3 regions of the Paenibacillus sp. J2R1T-4 genome follow, and region 1 is predicted to be linked to each of the others. Evidence: riboswitches for the same ligand, from Rfam matches in the RefSeq annotation. Region 1 holds a riboswitch; each other region holds the start of a gene.
What was found. A riboswitch is a leader RNA that binds a small molecule or an ion and turns the genes downstream of it on or off. The one in region 1 is predicted to bind cobalamin.
Positions count from the first base shown of each region.

Region 2: linked by a shared signal. The riboswitch ahead of nrdI (class Ib ribonucleoside-diphosphate reductase assembly flavoprotein NrdI) and the one ahead of AC58QD_RS30110 (ABC transporter substrate-binding protein) in region 1 are both predicted to bind cobalamin.
Region 3: linked by a shared signal. The riboswitch ahead of metE (5-methyltetrahydropteroyltriglutamate--homocysteine S-methyltransferase) and the one ahead of AC58QD_RS30110 (ABC transporter substrate-binding protein) in region 1 are both predicted to bind cobalamin.

Region 1 is NZ_JCAUBA010000029.1:36,214-39,497, forward strand. Features, by position in the region: gene AC58QD_RS30105 (FtsX-like permease family protein) at 1-845, shown strand, start outside; cobalamin riboswitch at 1,638-1,823, shown strand; gene AC58QD_RS30110 (ABC transporter substrate-binding protein) at 2,040-3,020, shown strand; gene AC58QD_RS30115 (FecCD family ABC transporter permease) at 3,024-3,284, shown strand, end outside.
Region 2 is NZ_JCAUBA010000007.1:180,302-183,585, forward strand. Features, by position in the region: gene AC58QD_RS14275 (extracellular solute-binding protein) at 1-825, shown strand, start outside; cobalamin riboswitch at 951-1,149, shown strand; gene nrdI (class Ib ribonucleoside-diphosphate reductase assembly flavoprotein NrdI) at 1,307-1,672, shown strand; gene nrdE (class 1b ribonucleoside-diphosphate reductase subunit alpha) at 1,659-3,284, shown strand, end outside.
Region 3 is NZ_JCAUBA010000002.1:451,811-455,094, reverse strand. Features, by position in the region: gene metE (5-methyltetrahydropteroyltriglutamate--homocysteine S-methyltransferase) at 1-1,936, opposite strand, end outside; cobalamin riboswitch at 2,087-2,278, opposite strand; gene AC58QD_RS05710 (hypothetical protein) at 2,352-3,197, opposite strand.

The sequences.
Region 1 (3,284 bases):
CTATGCTGCCTCCGCGGTACCTCGATGCGGATAACAAGCCGATCAAGCTAATAGCCGTCAGTACGTTTAACGAGATACAGAAAGCCTTATCCAGAGAGCTTACCATTCAATTGTCCGGGGATCAGGCTATGCCGATTAAGCCTTTATACACGAAATTCACATTTGCCGATTTCCAAGGGAAGAATCTGAAGCTGTCTGTACCGCAAGGGACTAGCACGATTCAATTTGTCGATCTATTGGAAGAGAGAGTACTGAATTGGAAATTCCCTGATTTCTATTTCATTATTAGTGATGCTATGTTCGCTGATCTGGCCAAACAAACCGCTCCATTGATCTACAAAGTATACAAAGTACAAGGCGAGAAAACGACTGCGGACACTTCCGCCAAACTGCTGGAGTTAAACAAGGGTACCGATCATGATCCGTTGTTCGCCTTTTATAAAGAATACAGAAAAGGGATGGAAGAATCAGGCCTGAACGTGTTTATTTTTGGATTTCTGGGACTCGTGTTGCTTGCTGCTACGGGCAGTATGATTTATTTCAAGCAATTGACAGAAGCACAAGCAGACAAAGAGAGGTATGCGATTCTGCATAAAATCGGCTTAAGCCGCAAACAAATACGCAGCTCCATTGCGAAGCAATCCCTATTCGTCTTCCTGCTTCCTCTACTCGTCGGGATGCTGCACAGTTCAATCATTATTCATGCATTCTCGTCCCTGCTTGGAAGTCTCATAGGAATTAACTTGTTCTTCCCTATTACGGTGTCGATGCTGGCTTATGCGGGCATTTACTTTATCTATTATGTGCTTACGGTTCATTCCTTCAATAAGATTGCGAATGCTTGAGGAGCTTGAAGGACGGCGGGTGAATTTAGTTGCAGAAAAGCAATTAAATCAGGGTGTCCGGGGTGTTTGGGCCTAATTAGTTGCAGGAAAGCAATTAAAAGTGGACTTGGTGGTCTAATAGTTGCTTTTTTGCAATTAAGTAAGCTGATTTTGGTTATGTATTGAAAATAATTGCTTTTTGGTTACTGCTTAGGTTTCGATTACTCGAATCCGTTGTGTGGTTCCACCTTCCGTATGCGAAAATCGCTGTTTTTTCCTGCTACATTTCTGTTTATCGTGGATAGTAGGAATTACAGTGAGGCGAAACTTACAGATAAGCCATGTTACTATTGTCTATTTGGGCCATTTCATCGCTCAGGCACGTAGCAGCCAATCTGACTATCCCTTATTTCCGCATTGTGAACTGATTCTCCTCAATCCAGGCCAAATAACCAGTAGCAAAACTTGCTATCCCGGAAAAAGCTGTCTTTTTCACCCAAATAACCTATACTAGCAGTGGCAAACTGGTCTCTACAGGACCTAAGTAGTAACAACCTTTTTGCAATTGACTCAACTGCCAAGAACTTCTGGAGCATAATGCACCAGAGGTTTTACATTTCATAGAGATATGATCGGTTAACCCTGAGGGCGGATTCTAACTACTGCGATCTGTGACGCATTGATGGCAAAGGCATTTCCTCCTTGCCCAACTCTGGCGCTGGCTGATTGCCGAGATGTAATCTGGTTTTTGCCGACCCTTGCCAGATAGATGACCATGGTCTATAATTCATACGTGATGCTTAATCAATAGAATACTTGGAACTACCTATAGGTGCCGTACATGTTCTTGGCTGTAAGCTTGAAAGATGACGGTTAAAAGGGAAGTCAGTGAAAGACTGACGCGGTCCCGCCACTGTGAAATAGGGATTTCTTCATGCAAGTTTGTGAGGGAATCGTAACCCTATAAGTCAGGAGACCTGCCTATATGGTGTACAGCTCTTGGAATCCTTCGAGGAAAAGGACCGGCTGAATCAGGAAGTGAACATACGTTTCAGCGCAAACAGCTCCGTTACGATGGTCACGACGTTTCCCTTGATTTGCTGAACCTCTATCCTGCCACGGGTAGAGGTTTTTGTTGTTTGTTGTTCCTAGCAAGTGTGTCCACGGTATTCTCTCGAGGAAGCTCAACTACATAGTAAGAGGGAGAATGTTAGCATGAAGAAGCAAATCGTATGGTTACTTGCTGCTGCGTTACTACTGACAAGTGCAGTCGGCTGTGCCAAGAAAGAAGAAAGTCCATCAGGGATCAAGGAGCCGGTTACTGCTTCCAGTCCGAGCCCGAGTGCAAGCCCGCAAGCAACAGCGAACAGCAAAAAAACCGTATATCCATTAACGGTTAAAGACGCATCGGGTAAAGAAGTAACGTTCACCAAAGCACCAGAAAGAATCGTATCGCTATCGCCGAGTGAGACAGAAGTATTGTTCGCTTTAGGACTAGGTAACAAAATATATGGCGTGTCCGATTATGATGATTATCCGGCAGAAGCGAAGACGAAGCCTAAGATGGGGAATCTGCAAGGGAATACAGAAGCGATTCTGGCCGCTAATCCGGAGATCGTATTCGCAGGGCTGTCCTTGAACAAGAAGTCGGTTGAAAAGCTGACAGAATTGAAATTGAACTTATTCTCTGTAGAACCTAAGACGGTTGACCAAGCAATGGAGCGTATTCTTCAGTATGGGAAAATTACCGATACTCAGGAGCAAGCCGAGAAGGTAGTAGCTCAGATGAAAGCAGAGAAACAAAAAGTTGTAGATGCAGTAAAAGGATTAAAGGAAGAGCAAAAGAAAAAAGTGTATATTGAGTTCTCCCCAGGCTGGACGGTAGGTAAAGGAGAGTTCATGGACGACCTTATTACACTGGCAGGCGGCGTTAACGTAGCATCTGATCTGGTTGGTTGGAAACAAATCAGCGAAGAGAAAATCATTCAATCTAATCCTGATGTGATCTTGTTCGCAAAGGGTGTACCTGATCTCGAGAAGACGATTCGCGGCCGCGGAGGCTGGGAAAAAATTACGGCTATCAAGAATAACGCAGTTAAAGGCTTGGATGATAACTTGTTGTCCCGTCCAGGTCCACGCGTGACGCAAGGTTTGATCGATATCGCCAAAGCGATTTATCCTGATCTGGTGAAATAACTCATGAAGAAGAAACTGTTGTTGTGGGGAGGAGCAGGCATGCTTCTCCTTCTTCTCTCCATAGTGATCAGCTTGTCGATGGGGTCTGCGCGCCTTCCCATTTCTCATGTGTGGCTGATCTTACTACACCATATCCCGTTCGTCGGGGACTGGGTTCAGGTGCAATGGCCGGAATCCTCGGAACAAATTATTATGAAAGTCCGATTTCCTAGAATAATGCTCGGTATTCTTGTAGGCGGCTGCTTGTCACTAGCTGGGGCAGGC
Region 2 (3,284 bases), on a different contig from region 1:
AACGTGCTCAATGACATTAAGAAAACTATCGCTCTTGGTGTAGTTGATCCGGACTGGTTCCTCAACAAGCCTGGCGTACAATGGGATAAAGCGGCACAAGGCAAAATCGGTATTTTCTACTCCAGCAACCGTACTCATGCCTTCGATAATGCAGCGAATAGCATACAGAAAAAGACAAAAGATACAACAGGTGTTCAAACCGTTGATTGGCAGCCGTTCCACATCGAAAATACGAATGGAGCGAGCTATCAAGCGCTTCCAGGTACACCTTTCCTATTCAGTGCCAAAGCTCCTGCAAACAAAATTCAACGTACTGTAGAGATTATGGACTGGCTCGTAGGTGAAGAAGGCTTCCTGCTGACACACTATGGTCAAGAAGGCACTCATTATAAAAAAGAAGGTAAAAAAATCACTATTGATCCTGCGGCATACAAACGTGATATTTCCGATCAAGGAAAGTTCCTGGATATTTATGCAGGAATTGCCGGCAACATCAACATCGGACCACAAGCGCTTGGGCTTGAGTTGATTGATCCTAACGAAACCGATCGTGACCGTAAAATCTTGGAGCGTGTAAAACAAGTTAAGTATGCCCTTTTAGGTACTAACGTATCACCGATCCCTGGAATGGATCTGTCTGCATTCCGGACTCAAATGCACAAGTTCCATACCCAAATCATCTTTGACGAGAAGGATGCTTCTAATTGGCCGAAATATCGTCAAGAGTTGATGACCAAGTACAGCGGTAAAGGCTTGTTCGAAGGTTATGCCGAGCAAGTAGCCAAAGCGCATGGTAAGACGATTACCTTCAAAGCTGACAATTAATTGTCAGAAAAATGACGCAAAACAAACGACTTAGGGCTATAGTCCTAAGTCGTTTTTTCATGGTCAAATCTGCTAGTTATTCATTGACAATTTCAATATATTGATATAATCTTTGAGAAGACAACTATATATTGATGTGAATGGGTGCCTTGTGAGGTAGTTGCCTACTAGGCTTAATAGGGAAATTCGGTAGACAAAAGTCCGATGCGGTCCCGCCACTGTAACAGAAGAGCTCGATTCGACAAGCCACTGGCCGCTATGCCGGGAAGGTGGATCGAGTGATGATTCTGAAGCCAGGAGACCTGCCCGTTCATAGACACTGTGTAACCTACGGGAGATAGGGAAGTGTCGGACAAGCTTGCAAGAATGCATCATGATTCGTCCAATGGACGAATCGTGTATAGGACCATTCATGATCAAGGTGTGTCTGACTTCGCTACCCGAGTCAGATGCACCTTTTATATTGGAGGATGAGAACATCATGTTAGTGGTATATGACTCCCGCACCGGGAATGTTGAGAAATTCGTCAGGAAGCTCGGTGTGAAGGCAGTGAAGCTGCAGGATTGTGAACGGGAAGACCTGAACGAGCCCTTCGTAATGGTTACTTATACAACCGGATTCGGCAACGCCCCGGATAATGTAATTTCTTTTCTTCGACGTAATCGCGGCTATTTGAAAGGTGTTTCCGCAAGCGGGAACCGGAACTGGGGTACTTCCTTCGCCAAGAGCGCCGATACGCTTGCTGAGCTGTTCGCGGTCCCAATTGTACATAAATTTGAACTGTCAGGAACTACTAGCGATGTAGAACGATTTCAAGAGGGGATGAGACGCGTTGCGGCATATTGAACTGAACAACCAATTGATGAACAAAGGAATCGATGGATTCTACGACTTGAACAAGGACAAAGAAGCGGTTGCCGCTTTTATGGAGGAAGTGGAAGCTAAGAGTGTATCCTTCGCTTCTCTAAGAGAGAAACTGAACTATTTGATAGAGGAAAATTACTATACCAATATGTTCGACCAGTATACATATGAACAAGTGGAAGAAGTGTACAATCTCACGGCGGACAGCGAGTTTCAATTTCAATCCTACATGGCGATCTCAAAGTTTTATAAGGACTATGCTCTCAAGACGAATGACAAGGGACTGTATCTGGAGCGTTACGAGGATCGTGTAGCTATTGTAGCCTTGTTCCTTGGACGCGGAGATGCAGAGCTGGCCAAACGGATTGCATGCGCCATGATGGAGCAAAGATTGCAACCGGCTACCCCAACGTTCTTAAATGCGGGTAAGAGCCGTCGAGGCGAGATGGTATCCTGCTTCTTGCTCGAGGCGGATGATTCTCTCAATTCGATTAATTATGTTATCGGTACTTGTATGCAATTATCCAAAATCGGCGGAGGGGTGGCTGTCAACCTGTCCAAGCTGCGAGGACGCGGCGAACCGATCAAAGGTGTAGAAGGCGCAGCAAAGGGCATCATGCCAATCATGAAGCTGTTGGAGGATGCATTCTCGTATGCGGATCAGATGGGCCAACGCAAAGGCTCCGGCGCCGCTTATTATAATATTTTTGGCTGGGACGTATTGGAGTTTCTGGATTGCAAGAAAATTAATGCGGATGAGAAGTCGCGAATTAAGACATTGTCCATTGGGCTGATCGTGCCTAACAAGCTATACAAGCTGGCAGAGGAGAACAAACCGCTAAACGTATTCGGATCGTATTCCGTCTATCAAGCTTACGGCAAGCACTTGGATGATCTTGATCTGGACGAGATGTATGAGGAGCTGCTGGACAACCCGAAAGTAACGAAGAAGGTTGTGATGAGTGCAAGGGAGATGTTGACCAAGATCGCTACGATTCAGCTGGAATCCGGCTATCCTTATATCATGAATAAGTCGAACGCTAACAACGTGCATGCTTTGAAAGCGCTAGGGTCTGTGAAGATGTCCAACCTGTGTACCGAAATATTCCAATTGCAAGAAACGTCCATTATTCATGACTATGACAAGCCTGATGAGATCCTTCGTGATATAAGCTGTAATCTGGCTTCTCTTAACATAGTCAACGTCATGGATCGCAAGGCCATTAAAGAGTCGGTACAGCTAGGCATGGAAGCCTTAACGACCGTAAGCGACTTCACTACAATAGAGAATGCCCCTGGAGTACGTAAAGCTAATTCTGAACTGCATTCCGTAGGTTTGGGCGCCATGAATCTGAACGGGTATCTTGCGAAGAATAGTATTGCCTATGAGAGTGCGGAAGCGAGAGATTTTGCCAGAACATTCTTCATGATGATGAATTATTATTCTATTGAGAAAAGCATGGAGATTGCAAAGGCCCGTCAAATAACGTTTCAAGATTTCGATCGTTCGGAATACGCGTCAGGCACTTATTTTGATCGCTATCTGGACCAGGACTATTCTCCAGGAACTGCAAAGGTGGCAGCGCTATTCGAA
Region 3 (3,284 bases), on a different contig from region 1:
TTTGGGTCGTATCCTTTACGGACGCTGTCGAGATCCTGAAAGCAAGAACAGACCATTCCAAGTAAGCAGCCCAATCGTCTCTTCTAAGCGGCAACCCTTCGCGCAGGGCGGGCTCATCCACTTGAATCATCTCAATACCTGCGCATTCCAGAGCTTCTACCTCCTTGCGCAAAGCCAGGGCGATCTGAAAAGCAACTTGTTCACGAGTAATATCATCCCGAACGAAGGACCAGTTCAGAATCGTAATCGGACCCGTCAGCATTCCTTTTACAGGCTTGGAAGTCAACGATTGTGCATAGACGGTTTCCTCTACGGTCATCGGTTCATCAAAATGTATATCCCCATAGATGACGGGAGGCTTCACACAGCGGGAGCCATAGGACTGTACCCAACCATTCTGGGTAAAAGCAAATCCGGGCAGCTTCTCACCGAAAAACTCAACCATATCGGTCCGTTCGAACTCGCCATGCACCAGAACATCCAACCCGATTTGCTCTTGCAGCTCAATCCAGGTCTTGATCTGCTCCCGTACAAAAGCATCATACTGCACCTTCGATGAATCTCCTTTTCGGAACTTCAGCCGTGCTTGTCTAACCTCAGCGGACTGCGGAAAGCTGCCAATCGTTGTCGTGGGCAGGAATGGAAGCTGCCACTTCTTCTCTTGGACAAGACGGCGCTCTGCAAAAACACAGTTACGGCCGGAATGCAACTCTTTCTCAGCTTGCAGCTGCTTGATTGCTTGTTGCACAGCTGCCACATTACGTGATGAAGATTGGTTAAGGTCCAGAATGGCTGTTCTATTGCGTTTCATTTGCCTTTCGATAGCTCCATAATCCTCGTTGATTGCTTGAGTCAAATCTCTCACTTCATCGAGCTTCTCATTGGCAAATGAGAGTGCTTGGCGCAATACCGGATCCAGTTTACTCTCCCCTTCCGCGCTGACAGGAGCATGCAGCAAGCTGCAGGAAGGCTGGAGCACAAGCCGCTCATGCGGAACGACTTGGCAAATCCGCTCTAGAATCGTAAGTTTGGCATCGTAATCAGAGCTCCAAATATTACGCCCATCGACCAATCCGACTGCCAACACTTTATTTGTTGGAAAGCCATAAGCCTCCAAGCTGCTAAGATTAGCTCCCTGTCCATGAACGAAATCCAGTCCGATCGCATCTACAGGAAATGCCACTAGTTGTACATAATGTTCAACAGACTCGAAATAAGTTTGAACCCATATCTTCAGCTTTGGTGCAGCTTGCTTCAATTGTTCATAGATCGAGGCAACCAGCCTCATGTCAGAATCCGAGACATCCGTCACTAAGCTCGGCTCGTCGATTTGAACCCATTGCACCCCTTCCTGCTGTAGCTCCTGTACAATCTGAATGTAAAGAGGGACGAAAGTCTCAAGTATAGAGGCGAGTTGGCTTGCAGGGTAGCCTTTGGAAAGCTTAACGAATGTGTAGGGTCCGACGAACACCGGCTTACCTTCGATATTCAGCTTCTCCTTCGCCTCGCGGTAAGCAGTCAAGGGACGATTCTCAACCAGAACAGGCACTGCATCTTGAAGCTCAGGTACGATATAGTGATAATTCGTATTGAACCATTTGGTCATTTCGCAGGCGGTTGCCTGTTGATTCCCCCTCGCCATTTCATAATAGGTGGAGACTGGAACTACTCCGCCCTCATACGAGAAGCGTTTGGGGACTAGACCGAACATAGTGGACATATCCAGCATATGATCGTACAAACTGAAATCATTCACAGGTATGATCTCGATTCCTTTGCTCACCTGTACCTGCAAATTACGAAGACGGATGGTCTCCATTTGTTGCGAGAACTCCGCCTCCGTCAGCTTCCCTTGCCAGAACAACTCAAGCGACTTCTTCCATTCCCGGTTTGCGCCGATTCTCGGGTAACCCATATTGCTGCTTTTCATGATCATTTTCCTCCCAGTTCCAATTTTCTGATAAGAAACCAACAAAAAAAGACATCTCCACCTCGTAACAAATACAAGGTAAAGACGTCCGTCATGTTTTGAGACAACTCAAATAAGCACCGGTCATCTAACACCTCCCTATCTCCCGTAGGTAAAGCAGTGTTGTTCAAATAGGCAGGTCTCCTGGCTCCAGAATCATCATCGTCAGCTTGCCTTCCCAATCGAATCGATCAGTGGCATGGTGGCTGAGACTACTCTGTTACAGTGGCGGGACCGCATCGGTATTTCACCGAACTTCCCTTTTAAGCTCTAGCCATAAGCTAGAACACCTATTTCCACAATATGAAATTATTGCATTACAACTGTATCATCATACTCTTCCAGCACAAAACCGTCAATGCAAGTTGCAAAAAGAATAAGTCTAAACGGGATCAAGTGCTCGATATTTGGCTCTTATTGCCTCACGATCAGATTCATTCAATCGGGGACAAGTGTAACAATATTGCCCTTCCCCCGTCTTATAGTATAGGCAGCAGGCATTCTTCATCTTCACTTGTTTGTCTGGGTTGCGGGAATCCTCTATGTAACGAATCTTTACATCAAGCGGGTTTTTAGTCCGGCCGAAGATCAATCCACTCAGACTGCACAAGCAGTCATAATCATCGAATAACCTATTCTTCCCGACCGAGATAGCAGCAGAGCTTTCCGGTGAACCAGCTATAGATTCCTCGATTTCTTGGTGAAATACCTCCAAGAAATAATTCATTCGGGTTGGGAATTGACCCCATAGTTGTCCTGCATCAAGCCCAGAGACCTGCGAAGCGCACTCTATGATAGGGCGAGCCGTCTTCTCATAGTAGGAAGATAGTATCCGTTCGCGCCATTCATCTCTTGCTGCACAATCCGATGGAGCAGCCTCTTCCGACCATGGGTGGATCACAAAAGCAAAGCGAGAATAGCCGGTCTTCCTGTCCGTGTACAACTGGATTGTAAGGTTAGATAACGTGACATCGAAGCTTCTGTTCCAAATCGAAACAGAATATTGCAAAGCCAGCCCTAACATACTTAAAAAACCGCAGAAATAAGCTGCCGGTGCTGTCGTTTCATCGGCCTTGATCAAAGGTTTATAAGTTTGCAGCAGCTCGAGTATGGTCTCAGAGTGTAAAAGATCTTCACCTCGAACAGAGAATACAGGCTGCTCGCGTTTCGTTAAGACCACATTGAACTTATGCTCGAGTATATGGAGATCAACACTTCCTGCATTCATGCTCGGTTCACCCTTAATATAATGTTATTCATTATCAGACCGATATTGATAATCATTTTCATTATAAGGCGAAGAAAAAGCTCTGTC